Regions from separate parts of the Pantoea stewartii genome, predicted to be linked through region 1. Evidence: predicted binding sites of a transcription regulator. Region 1 holds the regulator's gene; each other region holds the start of a gene.
What was found. The regulator LexA, encoded in region 1, represses DNA repair genes until DNA is damaged. The targets are predictions, from matches to a motif close to TNCTGTATGTACATACAGNA.
Positions count from the first base shown of each region.

Region 1 (6,278 bases):
CATTCAAAGATAATTGTAGTAGCTAATTTCAGTTTTGCCGGAAAAAATGAAAATTTTATGTATCCTGCGTCATATTTCAGGCAAGTTGCTCAGGCGCTAAACCAGGTGCCATTGCGCCAGTGCCTGCGCCAGACCAGCCAAAGTGACAGGCCGCGAAGCGCCAGAAAAACGGCTATCGCCAGCCATAAACCGTGATTACCGATAAAAGGCACGGTTAACAGCGTCAGGAAATAGCCCAGTGCGGCAATCGCCATACTGTTGCGCATTTCTCTTCCGCGCGTCGCACCAATAAACATGCCATCCAGCAGATAGCACCAGACGCCAACCAGCGGCATGACAACCTGCCACGGCAGAAAACGGTCAGCCGCCTGTTGAAGTGCGGGAATCGATGTCAGGAGAGCCACGATCTGATAGCCACAAACAGCATAGACCAGGGAGAAAAACAGCGCGACTGACAGGGCCTGACGGCAGGCAGCAATCCATACCAGTTGCAACCTGCTGCCGTCTTTTGCGCCGTGTGCCTCACCAGCAAAGGCTTCGACGGCGTAAGCAAAGCCATCCAGCGCATAGGCGGTAAACGTCATGAACATCAGCAGGATGGCATTTACCGCCACCACATCAGGTCCGATACGCGTTCCCAGCACGGTCAGAGAGGCAAAGCAAAGCTGTAACAGTAAGGTACGCAGCAGGATATCGCGATTCAGGCGAAGCAGGCGGTGGATATCGCCACGCCAGCTATGGACCAGACTGTGCAGCGTGATGCCGCGCAGCGCCAGCACGCGCCAGACCATAAGTGCCCCGACCAGCAACGTCGCATATTCCGCGATAGCCGTCGCGGCTGCAGCCCCGGCTACGCCCCAGTGCAGCCCCAGCACCAGCCAGAGGTCCAGCAGAATATTGATAACGTTGCCCACCACCAGCAGGATGACCGGCGCTCTGGCATACTGTACGCCCAGCAGCCAGCCCAGAATCACCAGGTTAGCCAGCATGGCGGGCGCACTGAGCCAGCGAATATGGATAAACAGCGCAGCCTGCTTAAGCACGGCGGCCTCTCCGCCGATAAAGCGGGTTGCTAATGCCGTAACAGGATGACGCAGGGCAATAAACAGGCTGCCGGCCAGTAAGGCAATGATCAGGGGCTGTGCCAATGCGCGCGCCAGCGCCGTTTTATCGCCCGCGCCAAACGCCTGAGCCGTCAGGCCTGTCGTACTCATCCGCAGAAAAAGCAGCAGCATGAAGATGAAACTGGTAACGGTCGTCCCGACCGCAACGCCGCCCAGATAAACCGGGCTGTCGAGATGGCCAATAACGGCTGTATCGACTAAGCCGAGCAGAGGAACGGTGATATTTGACAGGATCATGGGCAGCGCCAGCCGCCACAGTTTTTTATCGGTAGCTGTCAGGAAGCGCATGTAACGTCCGTGCAATGCGCCGCTGGTGTTACAGATGAACCCACAGCGGCAAAACAGGGGCAGACTGGGTAACGTCAAGGTTGACGTAAAGAGCCAACCTTAAGAAGAGTTACAACCACTCACCGTTACGTACGATGCCAACCGCCAGACCTTCAACCGTCAGCGACTGCGCACGTGTATCGACAATGATAGGCTCAAAATCCGTATTTTCAGGTAACAGATGCACCACTGATCCCTGTTTTTTCCAGCGCTTCACAGTGACTTCGTCGTCAATGCGCGCTACCACCACCTGACCATTACGCACTTCCTGCGTTTTATGCACGGCCAGCAAATCACCATCCATGATGCCAATGTCTTTCATTGACATGCCGCTAACGCGCAGCAGGAAATCGGCAGAGGGCTTGAACATGTCTGGATCCACTTTGTAGTGGGTTTCGATATGTTCCTGGGCCAGCAACGGCTCACCCGCCGCAACGCGCCCAATGAGTGGCAGGCCATCTGAAGGTTCTTCTTCCATTAACAAACGGATACCGCGGGACGCACCAGAGACGATTTCAATCACGCCTTTACGCGACAGCGCTTTCAGATGCTCTTCTGCCGCGTTAGGTGAGCGGAAGCCCAGTTGCGCAGCAATTTCTGCACGCGTAGGCGGCATGCCCGTTTGATTAATGTGGTCGCGAATCAAGTCGTAGACCTGTTGCTGCCTGCTGGTTAATGCTTTCATCCCGCCCCCTGGTTGTTTATACAGTCGCTGTGAGTATATACAGGTATTGGTGAAATGGAAACCAAAAGTCAGGCCAAAATCAGTAATTTGACGGGAGATGGAATGCTTATCGCAAATGCGACCAAAGTAGCGTTCCCCAAACGAACAGGGCCAGTACTATTGCCAGCAAAACAGCGGCCGATCCCATATCTTTGGCACGGCCGGCAAGAGGGTGACGTTCCTGCCCTGTGCGGTCCACCACCGCTTCGATGGCGCTGTTCAGAACTTCAACAATCATCACCAGCATGACCGCGCCAATCATCAGGATGCGCGAAATAGTATCGACATCCAGCCAGCAGGCCAGGATAATTGCCGCCAGTGAAATTACGGCTTCCTGGCGGAAGGCAGCTTCATGCTGCCAGGCGGCGCGAAGACCTTGCCATGAGTAGCCAGCCGCTTTCACAATCCGGGTAATGCCGGTGACATTATTTGTCATGATAAAGGAACTCTTTTCAAAGGATTGACGTCAATACCGGGCAGCGCACAATTGTCGCTGTCACAGATTTTTGCTGCGCGTTCTGATATGCTTGCGCCGCTTTGCTAACAAGAGGCTTCATGTTGTCTATGTCAGGTTGGCGTAAAATTTTCTATAAATTGCTGAACTTACCCCTTTCATTTCTGGTAAAGAGTAAGGCCATTCCGGCTGATCCCGTGTCCGAACATGGGCTGGATCCTACCCGGCCTATTATGTATGTCCTGCCTTATGATTCAAAGGCCGATCTCCTGACTTTACGCGCGCAGTGCATCCGGCACGATCTGCCTGATCCGCTTATTCCGCTGGAGATAGACGGCGCCCTGTTGCCGCGTCATGTCTTTATTAATGACGGTCCGCGTGTGTTCCCCTATTTTGTGCCCAGCCTTGAATCGGTCAAAATCTTCCACGAATATCTTGATCTGCACCGCAGCAACCCTGAACTTGATGTTCAGATGTTACCGGTTTCAGTCATGTTTGGCCGTGCGCCGGGTCGGGAAGTCCAGGGCGACGATCATCCGCCTCATTTGCGGCTCCTTAACGGCATTCAAAAATTCTTTGCCGTTCTCTGGCATGGCCGCGACAGTTTTGTGCGTTTTTCGCCCACGGTCTCCCTGCGTCGTATGGCGACCGAACACGGTACCGACAAGTCGATTGCGCAGAAGCTGGCTCGCGTAGCGCGCATCCATTTTGCCCGTCAGCGCCTGGCTGCGGTGGGACCGCGCCTGCCGGCTCGCCAGGATTTATTCAATCGCCTGTTGCAGTCGAAGGCGATTGAAAAAGCTGTGGAAGACGAGGCGCGTAGCAAGAAAATCTCCCATGAGAAAGCGCAGCAAAACGCCATTGAAATGATGGAAGAAATTGCGGCCAACTTTTCCTACGAAGCGATTCGTATCACCGACCGCGTGATGGGTTGGCTCTGGAGCCGACTCTATCAGGGGATCAACGTTAACGGCGGTGAGCGGGTACGTCAGCTGGCGCAGGACGGCCATGAAATTGTTTATGTGCCTTGCCACCGCAGCCATATGGACTACCTGCTACTGTCTTATGTGCTGTATCACCAGGGCCTGGTTCCGCCGCATATTGCCGCAGGGATTAACCTGAACTTCTGGCCTGCCGGGCCGATTTTCCGTCGTCTGGGTGCCTTCTTTATTCGTCGTACCTTTAAAGGCAACAAGCTCTATTCAACCGTGTTCCGTGAATACCTTGGCGAGCTCTTTACCCGCGGCTATTCCGTCGAGTATTTCGTGGAAGGTGGACGCTCACGTACCGGCCGACTGCTGGATCCGAAAACCGGCACCCTCTCTATGACGCTGCAGGCCATGCTGCGCGGCGGCACGCGACCTATTACGTTAGTGCCCATTTACATCGGTTATGAACATGTAATGGAAGTGGGTACTTACGCTAAAGAGCTACGCGGTGCGGCAAAAGAGAAAGAAGGCTTTATGCAGATGGTGCGCGGCCTGCGTAAGCTGCGCAACCTGGGCCAGGGTTATGTGAACTTTGGTGAGCCGTTGCCGCTGATCAACTATCTGAACAAGCGCGTACCGGAATGGCGTGAGTCTATCGATCCCATTGAAGCGCAACGTCCGGGCTGGTTAACGCCAACGGCCAATGATATCGCCGCCACCATCATGGTACGTATTAATGAAGCCGGTGCCGCGAACGCCATGAACCTGTGCGTAACGGCACTGCTCGCTTCCCGCCAGCGTTCGCTGACCCGTGAACAGCTGATTGAGCAGCTGGAGTGCTATACCCAGTTATTACGTAATGTGCCCTACTCGCCGGATGCCACTTTGCCTGACATGTCTGCGGAAGCGTTGCTGGATCACGCGCTGAGTATGAACAAGTTTGAGAGTGAGAAGGACAGTATCGGCGACATCATTATTCTGCCGCGCGAGCAGGCGGTGCTGATGACCTATTACCGGAATAACATCCACCATATGTTGGTGATGCCCTCTCTGATTGCGGCCATCATCCAGCAGCACCGTAACCTGAGCGAAGCCGAACTGCTGCGCCAGGTCAGCCTGATTTACCCCATGCTGAAGAGCGAGCTGTTCCTGCGCTGGGGCAACGACCAGCTGCCGCAGCTGCTGGCTGACTTATGCCAGGAGCTGGCGCGCCAGGGACTGATTACCGTTGAGGCAGGTCTGCTGTCGTTCAACACGGCGCGTTACCGTACGCTGCAGTTGCTGGCTGCCGGTGTACGTGAAACGCTGCAGCGTTACGCCATCACCTTCTCGATTCTCAGCGCCAAGCCCACCATCAACCGCGGCACGCTGGAAAAAGAGAGCCGCACGCTGGCCCAGCGCCTGAGCGTACTGCATGGCATCAATGCGCCTGAGTTTTTCGATAAAGCGGTGTTCTCTACACTGGTACTGACCCTGCGCGATGAAGGCTATATCAGCGACAGTGGCGATGCGGATGTGGCGCAGACGCTGGCGACCTGGCACATTCTGGCAGAACTGGTCACCAGCGATGTTCGTATGACCATCGAGAGCGCCGTTGCACACAGCTAACGTGCTGGCATGACAAAAAAAGGCGACCTGACTGGTCGCCTTTTTTATTGCTTACTGAACCTCACACTGTGCATCGCACTGGCGCTACGTTCGGTGCCTGCCCTACAACAGGTTTGAGAACGGCGGAGTATTCATTAACACGCCGAGAAACAGCACCAGCCCTACATAATTGTTATTCAGAAACGCCTGGAAACAGGCCTGACGCGCGCGCTTTGCGATCAGTTTTTGCTGATAAACAAATAAACCGCCCGCCAGTAACAGCGTCCAGTAAAACGCCCCATTCAGATGCAGCCGTGTCCCTACCAGCGCCATCAGCCCCAGCGTCGCCAGTTGCAGCAGGCCGATAATCAATTTGTCGTACTGGCCAAACAGAATGGCTGTGGACTTCACGCCAATCTTCAGGTCGTCCTCGCGATCCACCATGGCATATTGCGTATCGTAGGCCACCGTCCAGCAAATGTTGGCGAGAAATACCAGCCAGCAAACCAGAGGTAAGGACTCACTAACAGCAGCCCAGGCCATGGGAATTGCCCAGCCAAATGCGGCGCCAAGGACTACCTGCGGCAAATGCGTATAGCGCTTCATAAAAGGATAAACCCAGGCAAGCGCCAGCCCGACAACAGAAAGCATAATCGTCATCAGGTTCATGCTCAGTACCAGGCCAAACGCGATCAGCCCCAGTACCACAAACAGCATTTTAGCCTCTTTCGCCGTGACAGCACCGCTGGCCAGTGGCCGGAGCTTTGTGCGTTCCACATGGCCGTCGACTTTGCGGTCAGCATAATCGTTAATCACACAGCCAGCTGCACGCATGACAAATACGCCCGCGACAAACACGATCAGTACCGGTAACGGCGGCATCGCCCTGTTAGCCAGCCACAGCGCCCACAACGTCGGCCACAGCAGCAGCAGCGTGCCAATAGGTTTATCAATTCGCATGAGGCGGCTGTAAGCCTGCCATTTGGTCATTTGTTGTCTGTTTTGCACAGGTCAAATCCTTAACCCTGGTAACGGTAAACCGGCGACGCCGGTAAAAATAATTCGGTTAGTAGCAGGGGCTTCCCCGATAAACGCAGGCGCGACCGACGTCCCCACAGCGATTCAACGTTACC
Region 1 covers NZ_CP049115.1:3,111,425-3,117,702, reverse strand. The annotation lists gene dinF (MATE family efflux transporter DinF) at 90-1,412, opposite strand; gene lexA (transcriptional repressor LexA) at 1,522-2,136, opposite strand; gene G5574_RS14755 (diacylglycerol kinase) at 2,243-2,611, opposite strand; gene plsB (glycerol-3-phosphate 1-O-acyltransferase PlsB) at 2,740-5,166, shown strand; gene ubiA (4-hydroxybenzoate octaprenyltransferase) at 5,269-6,135, opposite strand; gene ubiC (chorismate lyase) at 6,165-6,278, opposite strand, start outside.

Region 2 (6,278 bases), on a different replicon from region 1:
TTTCCTCGTAAAAAATATTCTTGATATGTGATCATCTAACCTAATAACCATTTTGACATGATCTTTGTCTTCACCTTGTAATTTTTTATATTCATCAGTGACAGAGAATGGGTTTATTGTTGTGTGTGATTTGTCGTAATAAAATCTATTGAGTACCTGCTTAGGCTTTCTCGATAAATCAATTAAATATGGAGAGTGAGTGGTTGCTACTATTTGGGATGAATTTCCAGATAGTTCATAAATCAAATCTCTCATTTGATTTGCAGCGCTCGGATGAAGATAGATTTCAGGTTCTTCAAAACCTATGATGAGGCTTCTTTCATCTCCTCCTCTGTCTCTCAACCACTGTTGTCTAAACCTCAATAATCCAAAAACAGCAGCCCTAACCATTCCTGTCCCCTGATTTGAAACGGAAGTTCTTATATTGCTTGACATTTCTATGGAGAATGTCGGAGATAATGCTGTGTCAGGATTAGATAAGTCAGCTGATGCATAAATTTTAGATTCAGGAAAAACACCGCATAATACAGCGTTAAGTGCGGACATCATTTTCCCAAATTCAGATTGCCCATCTGAAGGGTTTAACTCATTCGCTAATTCGTTCAAACAAGCTTGGGCTTGCTTGTAATTCTCAGATATTCCACGTACATCTTTAAACAACTCATTAAGCGTTTTTTGTAAAACTCCTGTTTTACCTTCAATTTCTGATGCGCCTGAGTCTGCAGGGATTAAAAGGAAACTTGGTAACTTTGAGAGAACAACACCACCTATTCCCCCAGGGTTTTTATCCCAAACTTCTTCATCATTTAAATCCCACATGTCATCAATTAGCTCTAACTTACCTTTTTCTGATGAACCTATATTTTTTTCTAGGTCTGTGAAGAGGTCTTTTATTAAATCCTCATTGATGCCAGCATCTATGAGTTGCTGGGGCTTTTTTAATTTTTCTAATTCTTTTTTCATGACTCTTTTTAAAGACTTTAGTTCTATAATTGCATCCTCTCCCAGAGAGTAACTTTTCCTATAAGTAATGCTTTTTCCAGTCTCATTAGTGTCTTCTGGATCATAATTGAAAATTCTTCCTTTGAAACCTCTCCAGTTTTTGGCTGATTCAGGTACATTACGGAATTCGGCCTCAAGGATAACCGTTTTACAACATACTTTGTTTTCACCGGTTTCTTGATCAATTTCAGAGCAAAAACAATCTAGATCCATTGTCTTTTTATTAGAAAGCAGCCATTCAATTGCTTTCAAGACAGAGCTTTTACCAGCATTATTGGAGCCAATGAGAAATGTTGCGTCACCAAATTTAACTTCTGCATCATTGATTCTCTTAAAGCCATTAATTTTTAACGTGTGTAATCTCATAAATTTGCCCATAAAATTAAATGTGTTTAAATGTTTCTGAAGCCATAAATCATTAACAAATTTAATGTTATGATGCAACTAATAATTAAGTGCTAAGTTCAAACTGTGAGGTTAGGAGTAGATTTAAAATTCCACATAAGCTTTGCTTCTTGCGATTACGCAGCCATCGTTGTTCGAAAGAACGACGACCGGTTTCCCCCGCAAATCGGGCCTGAACAGGGCCTCACAGGACGCATAGAAGCTGTTGACGTCAGCCAGACCAAACATCGGCATGGTTACCTCCGGCGCGCCTCGGTATTGTGGAAAAACCAGGTGACCACGCCCAGCAGATGCAACTCCTCTGGGTAGATTACCGGATAGGCAGGGTTCATCGGTCGCAACGCAATCTTTGGGTGCAGCTGCAGGCGCTTGACCGTGAACTCCCCACCGACCTCCGCGATGACGATGTCACCATGCGTGGCTTCCTTTGCGCGGTCGACGACCATCACGTCCCCGTCATACAGGCCCAGATCTTCCATGCTGCTGCCGCTTGCACGCACAAAAAACGTAGCGGCGCGATGGGTGATGCAGAGCTCATTCAGGTCAAGCTCTGCTTCGACATAATCGGTGGCAGGGGAGGGGAAACCGGCGGCGCAGCGCTCAACAAAGAGCGGGATGCGCATGACGGGTCGTATATCGGCAGGCCTGAATATCGTCAGTCCGCCCTGAGAGGATGTCGCTTTCATGGTGCCGCTCTCCGGACTGAATGGCCTGAAGTTCGTGCTTCAGTGAATAACTCTGGCATGGTTGATTTCCCTCCTAAATACCACTGTATATAAAAACAGTATTGATGAGTTGAGAGTCCATGGCAAGAGGAACGAAGCGATGATTTAATCTGCGATGTACTATGTTACTGACACAGATTGTGATTTCCCTGATAATTTCATGACTACAGTCTTTTCATGAGAAAAGTGACATCGTCTTTCAAACGATGTCGTCATCAAAGGCTGTAAGGGGTAACCCACAAGGTCACGGTGATTTCATCCGGGTTTTACAGCTTGTCCCACTCTCCAGTCTCCTTCATTCTCAGATATTCTGATCTTGAGTTCTTTTTTAAGACACCCATCATCTCGGAGCTTTTAATAAATCGGGCTAAATTCCGGGTCAGTATTGAAAGATGGTCTTTCAAATTTGCTAACGGCAAGTTGCCTATTGTCGAATAAAGCATGGCAATTAGCTGCCATTTAAATCTCCTGACTTTTTTATATTCGCTAATCCCTTCTTTGGATGGGGTTTCATACTCTATAGCTGTTGTGATTGCGCTGATCCCATAGGCAACAAACTTTAAAAATGAATAATCATAATCCGATAGTACCCTCTCTTTATCTTCAAAGCTTTCCTCTCTGGATAGACTTCTTGATATTTTCATGACCTCTTTAATGGTGTGTATTTTTTTGTTGTCAGACCCCGTTTTACGGGAGGTGAACATTAATTTGTCCCTGTATGCTTTAATCAAAAAACAGATTGCACCAAACCTTACGTAAGGTTCGGATTTTAACTCATAAAAAGCCTGTGCAGTTGAACCATTGTAGAGAGGTTGCTTTCTGTCATGATTTTTTATAAAAATAACCACGTCAATTAGTGGGGTGATTTTATTGTAATCATCATCCCTTATGTTATGGTTGAATTGATCGCAAACAATTTTTATCAGTGTATTATCGTCGTAATGTTGATGTTCAGAGTCAAGGAGCTTGCTGTAATCAATATCAGCAACCTGAAAATCATATTCATCAAAAACTTCACTTTCTTTAACGAAGTAATTTGCATGTTTTATGGCCTCATTAACAAGTGCTTGTTTGCAAAATTCGTCCACCCCATTTTGGGGATAATCATTTTGACGTTCAAAGTTAAGCTGATGAATAAGGTGTGTCAGAACAACAGCCGCCTCGTATTGTCCCGAAAACATCTTAGTTCCGGGGTTGTGGAAGTCATACATACTTCTGGGAAAGTACACCAGGAAATCCATTATCAGCTTTTCTATCCGATACATTTGCTGAAGAAGGTTTACGCGAACATTCAGCATTTCTCTGCATGAAACGAGGTTGCTGTGAATCACGGCATCATGCCTGTAATCCTCTATTGTGGTGAGAGGCTTATTTTCATCGAGCAAAAAAGGCGTATGCCACCATCCAGTACTCTGTTTCCAGCCTTTAGATATCACATTCATCATGTGAACAAAATGCATGCATTTCTGGAGGTCGTGTTTAGATATTTTTCCGTCTAAATTGCCCCTCCCGAAAATCTGCTCAACTTTTTTTCTCAGAATTTTAATAGAGCCCGGGACTGTATTATATTCTAAATATGAAAATTCGCTCTCAAGCGCTGATAGAAAACTTTCGTGTATAGTATCAGTTAAGCTCACTTCGCTAAAAAGTGAGTAAATGCTGTTATACGGGTAATCTTTTAGCATAAGGCCTCCTCGTTGTGTGCTTCATAGTAATTTTCGTGGTGTGTTATGTGGAGGTAAAACTCTTGTATTTTTTATAATTTATTGATAATTATGGGTTTAAAGTGATTTTTTTCTTGTTTGAGAGGGTGGGGGCCATGAGGTGTACCCCCTGTTTTATCGCTTGCAAAAAAAAGAAGCCTGTAGTTATAGCCAGTGATGCCCGTTAAAGATTTATGCAACCGTGGAAATCGAACAGGGGCCCTGTTGTTGGACAACCCGTGTCTCACCTAAATCAAGTCTTAGAAAGGACCCTTTCCTGGTATCAGTAACAGAGCACCTTCTGGTTGAAATTATTTATGACGAGTTCATGTTTTCTGAATGAGCATTTTAAATGGAAATTTTTTTCGTGCTGTTAAGGGTTTACCCACGTTTATCCGTGTGTTCTGATATATTCACTGCTTAACTCAATGATGCCTTTTATTTTGAAGTTAATATACCGGAGAAAAAGAACCATTTCCTGGTGTTCTAAGTTTTTATGGTCGGTTGTGATACTCGTTGGAACAGAATGTATTAGTTTGCTGGTAAAGGTGTATATGAAGTTGTATTCATCCTCAAGACCAACTTCTTTAGCCTTTTGATTCCATCTCCAAACCATGTTTTTGCTTACCATTTCTTTCACATCTTCCGGGAAGTTGTCCTCGAAGTTTTCTTTTTCATTTGCTATTTCAGTCAGGGATTTTTCTATCATATTCATCTGGTTTTTCCTGACCAGAACTGCCTGAAAACCATATCCATTAAACTTGGCTTCCTCAGAAAAAATTGAAAAACTCATGTCAGCTTCCCTGTCGATTATGTTTTTTACATACTCAAAGAGCGTTTCTGCGGCCTTGGTAGCCTCCTCCGTTTTCTCCATCAGTCTGATCTCCCCTAGTCTTTTTTCAGTAAGTTCTTTTTCCTTTTTCTCCATTTTTTCAAGGAAAGCCACCTCCCTGTTCATTTGTTCCTGAAAATTAGCCCAGTATTCGCGCTGGCCTTTAAGGAGTTGAGAGTAGTATACCACTCCGTAACGCGAATTTTTTGTGAGCAGTTTCAGCCATACACTCATCTCGAATATATAGCGCGTTACTGAAATTAAACTGAGGCTTTCAATGTAGTTAAAGTTATTTTCCGTAAATAGTCGGAGCTTTACGAGACAGTCTCCAAAAACCGAATTACACCAGTCTTCAGCAATTTTGGGATTGAAACTGTCTCTCTTTTCTTCCGTTCTGAACAGTTGAGCGGCTGCATCAAGAACGCTCCGGTGATCTCTTATATTTTTCACTAAATCCGCTATTTCCTGTTCGTACATTTCATACCTTCTATTTTCTGATTATGTTCGGATAAATCCTAACACAGCTTTTCTGTTAGGCAATGTTAAGTGTGTGGCCCGGTCAATCGGCCTGACTGTGATGTCTGATGTTTCTTTTTTCATGGATATTCTGTTGAGCGGCATATCCTTCATAAGCCAACGAGTATGTCGCTTCGCTCCGCTTTTTTTGCCGCTTCCCGTCCTACGGCCGGAAACCGGCAGATGCAAAGTGCCGTGCCCTCACTGTAGCCGGGCCGCTTCGCCTGCAAGGGAAGCTTCGCCGCCATCCTCACCCGTTCCCCGCCGTGCGCGGGACATTCAGTCCGCTCCGGCGGCGCGTGCGGCTTCCGGTGTCGCCCCTGCCTGCTCCGCTTTTCGCCCGTCTTTGTGGTGGTCACGGCACCACAGGGGTGCCCCCTGAAACTGAGGAGCATAACTATGTCCCGATTCATGCGTGGCGACAGCGTACAGATCATGTCCGGCTTTCCGGATAACAGCATCGATTTCATTCTCACCGATCCGCCGTACCTCGTCGGCTTCAAGGACCGGTCCGGCCGTTCGATCGCCAACGACGTTAACGATGAGTGGGTGCTGCCGGCGAGCCAGCAAATGTTCCGCGTACTCAAAAACAACAGCCTGGCAGTGAGTTTTTACGGCTGGAACCGCGTGGACGTCTTCATGCAGGCCTGGAAGGCGGCGGGCTTCCGTGTTGTAGGGCACCTCGTTTTCACCAAAACCTACGCCTCGAAATCGGCGTTTGTCGGGTATCAGCATGAGAGCGCCTACCTGCTGGCCAAAGGGCGCCCGCCGCTGCCGGCAAACCCGCTGCCAGATGTGATGCCCTGGCAGTACACGGGCAACCGTCACCACCCGACGGAAAAGCCGGTAAGCGTGCTACAGCCGCTCATCGAAACCTTCACGAAGCCCGGCGATCTGGTCCTGGACCCCTTTGCCGGCTCAGGCTCGACCTGCGTCGCCGCGGATCAGAGCGGGCGCCGCTGGATTGGTATCGAACTGCTGGAGCAGTACCACACCGCCGGCCTGCGTCGTCTCGGCGAACTGCGCGCCGCCCGGGCCGCCTGATTTATTCACCTTAACCAGACCAGAAGGACAGCACAATGACAGCTCAGACCC
Region 2 covers NZ_CP049117.1:48,156-54,433, reverse strand. The annotation lists gene G5574_RS23245 (ATP-dependent nuclease) at 1-1,368, opposite strand, end outside; partial or broken gene G5574_RS23240 (Y-family DNA polymerase) at 1,513-1,635, opposite strand; gene umuD (translesion error-prone DNA polymerase V autoproteolytic subunit) at 1,644-2,093, opposite strand; gene G5574_RS23230 (hypothetical protein) at 2,399-3,817, opposite strand; gene G5574_RS23225 (DUF5677 domain-containing protein) at 4,227-5,144, opposite strand; gene G5574_RS23220 (DNA methyltransferase) at 5,583-6,227, shown strand; gene G5574_RS23215 (hypothetical protein) at 6,263-6,278, shown strand, end outside.
Region 2: a site for LexA is predicted at 2,175-2,194, ahead of umuD (translesion error-prone DNA polymerase V autoproteolytic subunit). Genes of this name have one in related genera too.

Region 3 (6,278 bases), 1.2 Mb from region 1:
GCGCCAGGTGCAGATCAATCAGGCTGAGGCCGGCTGTTACCACGACGATAACGATAAACGCGCCCAGCAGCGGCGAGAGGACCCGCAAATAGAGATGATCCAGCGTATCCACATCACCAACAAAACGATTAAGCAGATCGGCCTGACGAAAGAGCGCGAGCTGGCCGGGAGAAAGCGCAATCAGGCGGCTAAACGTGAAGACACGCAGATGCTGTAAAACCCGAAACGTTGCGTCGTGACTTACTAACCGCTCAAAATACCGGGCGGCGGTACGGGTAATCGCTGCGCCGCGCACGCCAGCGGCGGGAAGCATATAGTTGAAACTGTACAGACCAGCCACACCGGCTACAGAAGAGGCGGCCAGAAACCAGCCCGACAACGTGAGCAAGCCGATACTGGCTAACAGCGTGACAATCGCCAGCACGATCCCTGACGTCAGGCGGAAGGGATGACGCAGCCATAGCCGCAGAAAGGGACGCAGAGCCGTCATCAGAAAATCTCCTGTTGCCGGTGTTGTAATAAATCACTGAACGGACCGGACGCAGTCAGCGTCTGCCAGTCGCCCTGCTGTACGATCTGACCGGCCTGCATTACCCAGATCGCATCCCATGTCTGAAGCAGATCAATTTGGTGGGTGATCATCAGTGTCGTCTGGCGCGTGGCCGCCTGATTTAATGCCTGCATCACATGATGTTCACTTTGACTGTCCAGGCTGGCAGCGGGCTCATCCAGTAACAATAACTGGGCGGGTTTATACAGCGCGCGGGCTACGGCAATGCGCTGTGCCTGACCGACCGATAAGTGATGACTGGCATCCCCCGGTTCGGTATCCAGTCCGGCAGGCAGTCGGGAAAGAAATTCATCGATCCCACATGATGCGATTAAGGCACTTAGCCGTGCGGGATCGTGCGGCGCATCCATGATGATATTGTCCCGTAACGTTGCGGCGGGTAGCTGGGGATTCTGGCCGACCCAGGCAAGATGCCGATGCCAGTCATGGCGTGCGATACGGTGAAGTTCAATACCGTTAACTTTCAGCGATCCCTGATAGGGTAAAAAGCCCAGCAGGGCATTTAACAGTGCGGTTTTGCCTGCACCGCTTTTGCCCACCAGCGCGACGCGCGTGCCTGTGCGCAGGGTGAAGGTGAGCGGGCCGCAGAGCCGATGGCCATTGGGCGCGTGCACCGTCAGATTTTCTGCCACCAGCTCTACTGGCGCCGTTGCGCTAAAGGCGTCGCTGGCGGATGCGTTTTCGGCCTCTGGCGTTTCCTGCATAAAGCGTTCAAGCGCATCGGCACCGCCAATTGCCTGCGCTTTAGCATGGTAGAATGTGCCCAGATCGCGCAGAGGCTGAAAAAATTCCGGGGCCAGAATCAGCACCAGGAAGCCGGCAAACAGCGTCACGCCGCGGCCATAATCACCAAAGTGCAGTTCGCCCAAATAGGAAAAGCCAAAATAAACGGCGACAACGGCGATGGACAGTGACGCAAAAAATTCCAGTACTGACGAAGAAAGAAAGGCCAGACGCAGAACCTCCATCGTCCGTTGACGGAAATCCGTCGTGGCGTCAGCAATCGCCTGTTTTTCGGCGTCTGCCCGATGAAACAGACGCAGGGTTTCCCGACCACGCAAGCGATCCAGAAAGTTGCCACTCAGGCGTGCGAGCGCCACAAAGTTACGGCGATTAGCCTCGGCCGCGCCCATGCCGACCAGGGCCATAAAAAGCGGGATCAACGGCGCGGTCGCGAACAGGATCAGACCTGCCGCCCAGTTTAACGGAAACAGGGTGAGCAATATGCAACAGGGAATGACCGCCGCCAGCGTCATCTGCGGCAAATAACGCGCGTAATAGGCCTGCATATCCTCGGTTTGCTCAAGCAGTAACGTTGCCCAACTGCCGGCGGGCTTGCCCTGTATCCAGGCCGGACCCAACGCTGCCAGACGATCCAGCACCTGTTTACGCAAAGCCTGACGGATGGCCTGCCCGGCACGAAATCCAGCCTGCTCCCGGGCATAATTCAGCGCGGCGCGCAGAACAAAGCACAGGATCAGAAGTGAAAATGAGGACAAAAGGGAGGCTGGAGAATGCCTGTCAATAATCAGCGCCTGCAGGAGCGACGCTAAAAGCCATGCCTGCATGATAATCAGAAGCGCGCCAGCGCAGCCCAGCAACGACGTAACGCGCAACCAGGGGCCAGCATGATGACACTGTTGACGAAGCCAACGAGTAAGATGCTGCTGACGCGATTTATTCATGCGAAACCCAATGTGGCAAAGACAAATGAAATGAGGCTGGTCCTCACACCCGGCGCCTGAATTTAGCATGGTGATAATAAAAAAGGCGACTGAAAAACAGTCGCCTCAAACAATTAAGATCAGGTTATTAACAACTTACTTATCGTTCTTAACCAATCCGTCAAGATAACGCTCTGCATCTAACGCAGCCATACAACCGGTACCGGCAGAGGTAATGGCCTGACGGTAGATATGGTCCATGACGTCACCCGCGGCAAACACGCCAGGGATACTGGTTTGCGTGGCATTACCATGCAGGCCGGACTGTACCTTGATGTAGCCGTTTTCCAGCGCCAGCTGACCATCGAAAATCGCCGTATTCGGGCTGTGTCCGATAGCAACAAACAGGCCGGCAACATCCAGCGTTTCGGTCTCTTCGGTATTCAGCGTTGAACGTAGCGTCAGGCCCGTCACGCCCATCTGATCGCCGACCACTTCTTCCAGCGTTCTGTGTGTATGCAACACGATATTGCCGTTGCTGACTTTTTCCATCAGGCGGTCAATAAGGATTTTCTCTGCGCGGAAGCTGTCGCGGCGGTGAATTAAATGCACTTCAGAGGCGATATTCGCCAGATAAAGTGCTTCTTCAACCGCGGTATTTCCGCCACCGATAACGGCGACTTTTTGGTTGCGGTAGAAGAAACCATCACAGGTCGCACAGGCCGAAACGCCTTTGCCTTTAAAAGCGTCTTCCGACGGTAAGCCCAGATAGCGTGCTGATGCACCCGTGGCAATAATCAGCGCATCGGCAGTATATTCGCCACTGTCACCGGTCAGACGGAAGGGACGGTTCTGCAGATCGACCGTATGAATATGATCGAAAATAATTTCCGTGTTAAATTTCTCGGCATGCTCATGCATACGTTCCATCAGCGAGGGACCTGTCAGATCATGCGGGTCGCCCGGCCAGTTTTCCACTTCCGTCGTGGTGGTCAGCTGACCGCCTTTTTCCAGCCCGGTAATCAGTACTGGATTCAAATTGGCGCGTGCAGCATAGACGGCCGCGGTATAACCTGCCGGACCAGAGCCCAAAATGAGCAACTTACTGTGTTTAGCCGTACTCATGCGTTCCTCAGTTTTATTCACCTGACATAACCTGCGATTGTAGGGAATATGCCGTAGCAATGACAACACTTGCGCACTTTTGTTAGCGATTGCTGCAAACGGCGTAGACGATGAATGGCTTTTTCGCCTGCCTCCTGTGCCAAAAGGGGGCAAAAATTCAGTTTACAGACCACCATCGCACGAAAATACTCATTTAAAAACAGTGACCCAGCGAAGTGTCTGGCATCTTGTCCTGAATTTAGACATTTTACTTTGACAATCGCCTGCGCATTTGCGAAAACAGTGTGAGAAGCGAATAACTTAGTCTGAACAAAACGGGTGTTGCCGCCGGGTTTTGGGCAGAGTACCGAACGAATTTTATCGTCTGATATTGGTCATGACGCATGCGGTGGACAGACAGCATGCGTCATACAAATAGGTACGAATGCGCTCAGACGCCGTTATTTCACTTCAAAAATGCCCCGAACAATGACCGTTTTCAGGGGATGGCAGGTAAAGGGAAGGAATGAAGAGAGACAATAATAATGGTAGATAATAAGAAACGCCCCGGTAAGGATCTCGACAGGATCGACAGAAACATTCTCAATGAATTGCAGAAAGACGGTCGCATCTCAAACGTGGAACTTTCCAAACGTGTAGGATTATCTCCTACACCTTGTCTTGAGCGTGTACGCCGTCTTGAACGCCAGGGATTCATCCTTGGCTATACTGCGCAACTCAACCCTCACTACCTGGATGCTTCATTACTGGTATTTGTTGAGATTACTCTGAATCGTGGCGCACCTGATGTGTTTGAGCAATTTAACGCCGCTGTGCAAAAACTTGAGGAAACTCAAGAGTGTCACCTGGTTTCTGGTGATTTCGACTACCTGCTTAAAACGCGCGTGCCTGATATGTCCGCTTACCGCAAGCTGCTGGGTGAAACCTTGCTGCGCCTGCCAGGCGTAAACGACACGCGTACTTATGTGGTGATGGAAGAGGTCAAACAGAGCAATCGTCTGGTGATCAAAACGCGCTGATGCGTGGCAGGTGCAAAGCCTGGGAAATTTCGGTACACTCCTGTGAATACATACAGGACCAGCGTCGGGTGAGCCCGACGCTGTTGTTTCTTACTTTACAGGCACCTGGAGAGATCTCTTGAGCCAGGAATACACAGAAGATAAAGACGTTTCGTTACAGTCGCTGAGCAGCGGACGCCGTCTGCTGGAAGCGTTACTTATTTTGGTGGCATTGTTCGCCATCTACCTGATGGTTTCCCTGGTCAGCTTTAATCCTTCCGATCCGAGCTGGTCGCAAACGGCCTGGCATGAACCTATCCATAACATGGGTGGCACAGTCGGCGCATGGCTGGCTGATACGTTGCTTTTCATCTTTGGTGTGATGGCCTATGCCATTCCGCCGGTCATACTGGGGCTGTGCTGGATAGCGTTTCGCCAGCGGGATAACCAGGATTATGTGGACTACTTTGCCATTGGTTTACGCTTAATCGGTGTCCTGGCCCTGGTCGTCACCACCTGTGGGATGGCCGCGCTCAACGCGGACGACATCTGGTATTTCGCTTCCGGAGGCGTCATTGGCAGCCTCGTCAGTAATGCCATTTCACCCTGGTTCAGTCCGGCAGGTGGCACACTGACTTTGCTCTGCATCTGGGCCGCAGGGATCACGCTGTATACGGGCTGGTCATGGTTAACCATTGCGGAAAGAATCGGTGGCGTGGTCATGGGCGTGCTGACATTCGCCAGCAACCGCTCACGTCATGATGAACCCTGGCATGAAGAGGACGAAGCAGACGATTATCACGAGAGCGCGCCCGTCCTTCATGCTCAGACGGACGACGACGATGACGTATTGCTAACCGCGCCGCGTAAGGCGCAGCCCGATCTGGATGCGCACGATCCACTGTTAGCCAGGGCCGCCACCGCCACCCGCGCCGCTGTTGCGGCCACAGCCGAAGTATCTGCGACCACGACACCGACAGCAACCGCTCAGGCTACTGCCACAGCACCTGCGCAGCCTGCTGCCGCAACAATGGCGGCAACGCCTGTCAGTGCGCCATCAGCTTCACCTGAGCCTGAACAGGTTGCAGCGACGCCTGAACCTGTTTCGCCTGTTGCGGCATCGCCTCATCCTGCCCCGGTGATGACGCACATTGCACCGCGCGAGCCGGTGTCACAGGAGAAGCCTCTCACTGAACCGCCGCGCTACCGCTTTGAGTTACCGGACGATGCACCGGCGGCTGCCCCGCACTTTACCGCTTATGAGGATGACGAACCCAAAATGGGTAACTGGCGTGAAGCCACGTCGGCAGCCTCGCTGAACAGCGCTGCCGTCGCCGGTGCTGCGGCAACCGCAGCATCATCAGCATCCTCACCGCTGTTTGAACCTGTCCCTGAAACGGTGTCGAATCCACAGGTGAAACAGGGGATTGGTCCGGCGCTGCCGCGGCCTAATCCGGTTAAACTGCCTACCCGACGTGAGCTGGCCTCGTATGGTATTAAACTGCCTTCACAGCGTATGGCGGAAGAAAAAGCCAAACGTGCTGAACTGCCGTCATCACAACCTACGAAAGAAGATACGTCACTCACTGACTGGTCAGCAGAGGAGCAGGATGCGCTGCAACAGGCAGAGTTGCGTCAGGCGTTCCAGTCAGAGCAGCAGCAACGCTATGGCGAAAGCTGGCAGCAGGACGACGCGCACGAGGACGATGAGCTGGCATTGCAGCAGGCCTCGCTGGCGCGTCAGTTCGCACAGCAACAGCAACAGCAACAGCAACAGCAACAGCAACAGCGCTATGAAACGGTGCCTGAAGACAATGCACCCGTTTTCAATCTGGATACGTCAGCGGCCTTCGATTTCTCCCCAATGAAGGACCTGGTCGACGATGGCCCTGTCGAGCCGCTGTTCACCATTGCAGCATC
Region 3 covers NZ_CP049115.1:4,269,959-4,276,236, forward strand. The annotation lists gene cydC (heme ABC transporter ATP-binding protein/permease CydC) at 1-490, opposite strand, end outside; gene cydD (heme ABC transporter permease/ATP-binding protein CydD) at 490-2,256, opposite strand; gene trxB (thioredoxin-disulfide reductase) at 2,392-3,360, opposite strand; gene lrp (leucine-responsive transcriptional regulator Lrp) at 3,885-4,379, shown strand; gene G5574_RS20205 (DNA translocase FtsK 4TM domain-containing protein) at 4,498-6,278, shown strand, end outside.
Region 3: a site for LexA is predicted at 4,418-4,437, ahead of G5574_RS20205 (DNA translocase FtsK 4TM domain-containing protein). Genes of this name have one in related genera too.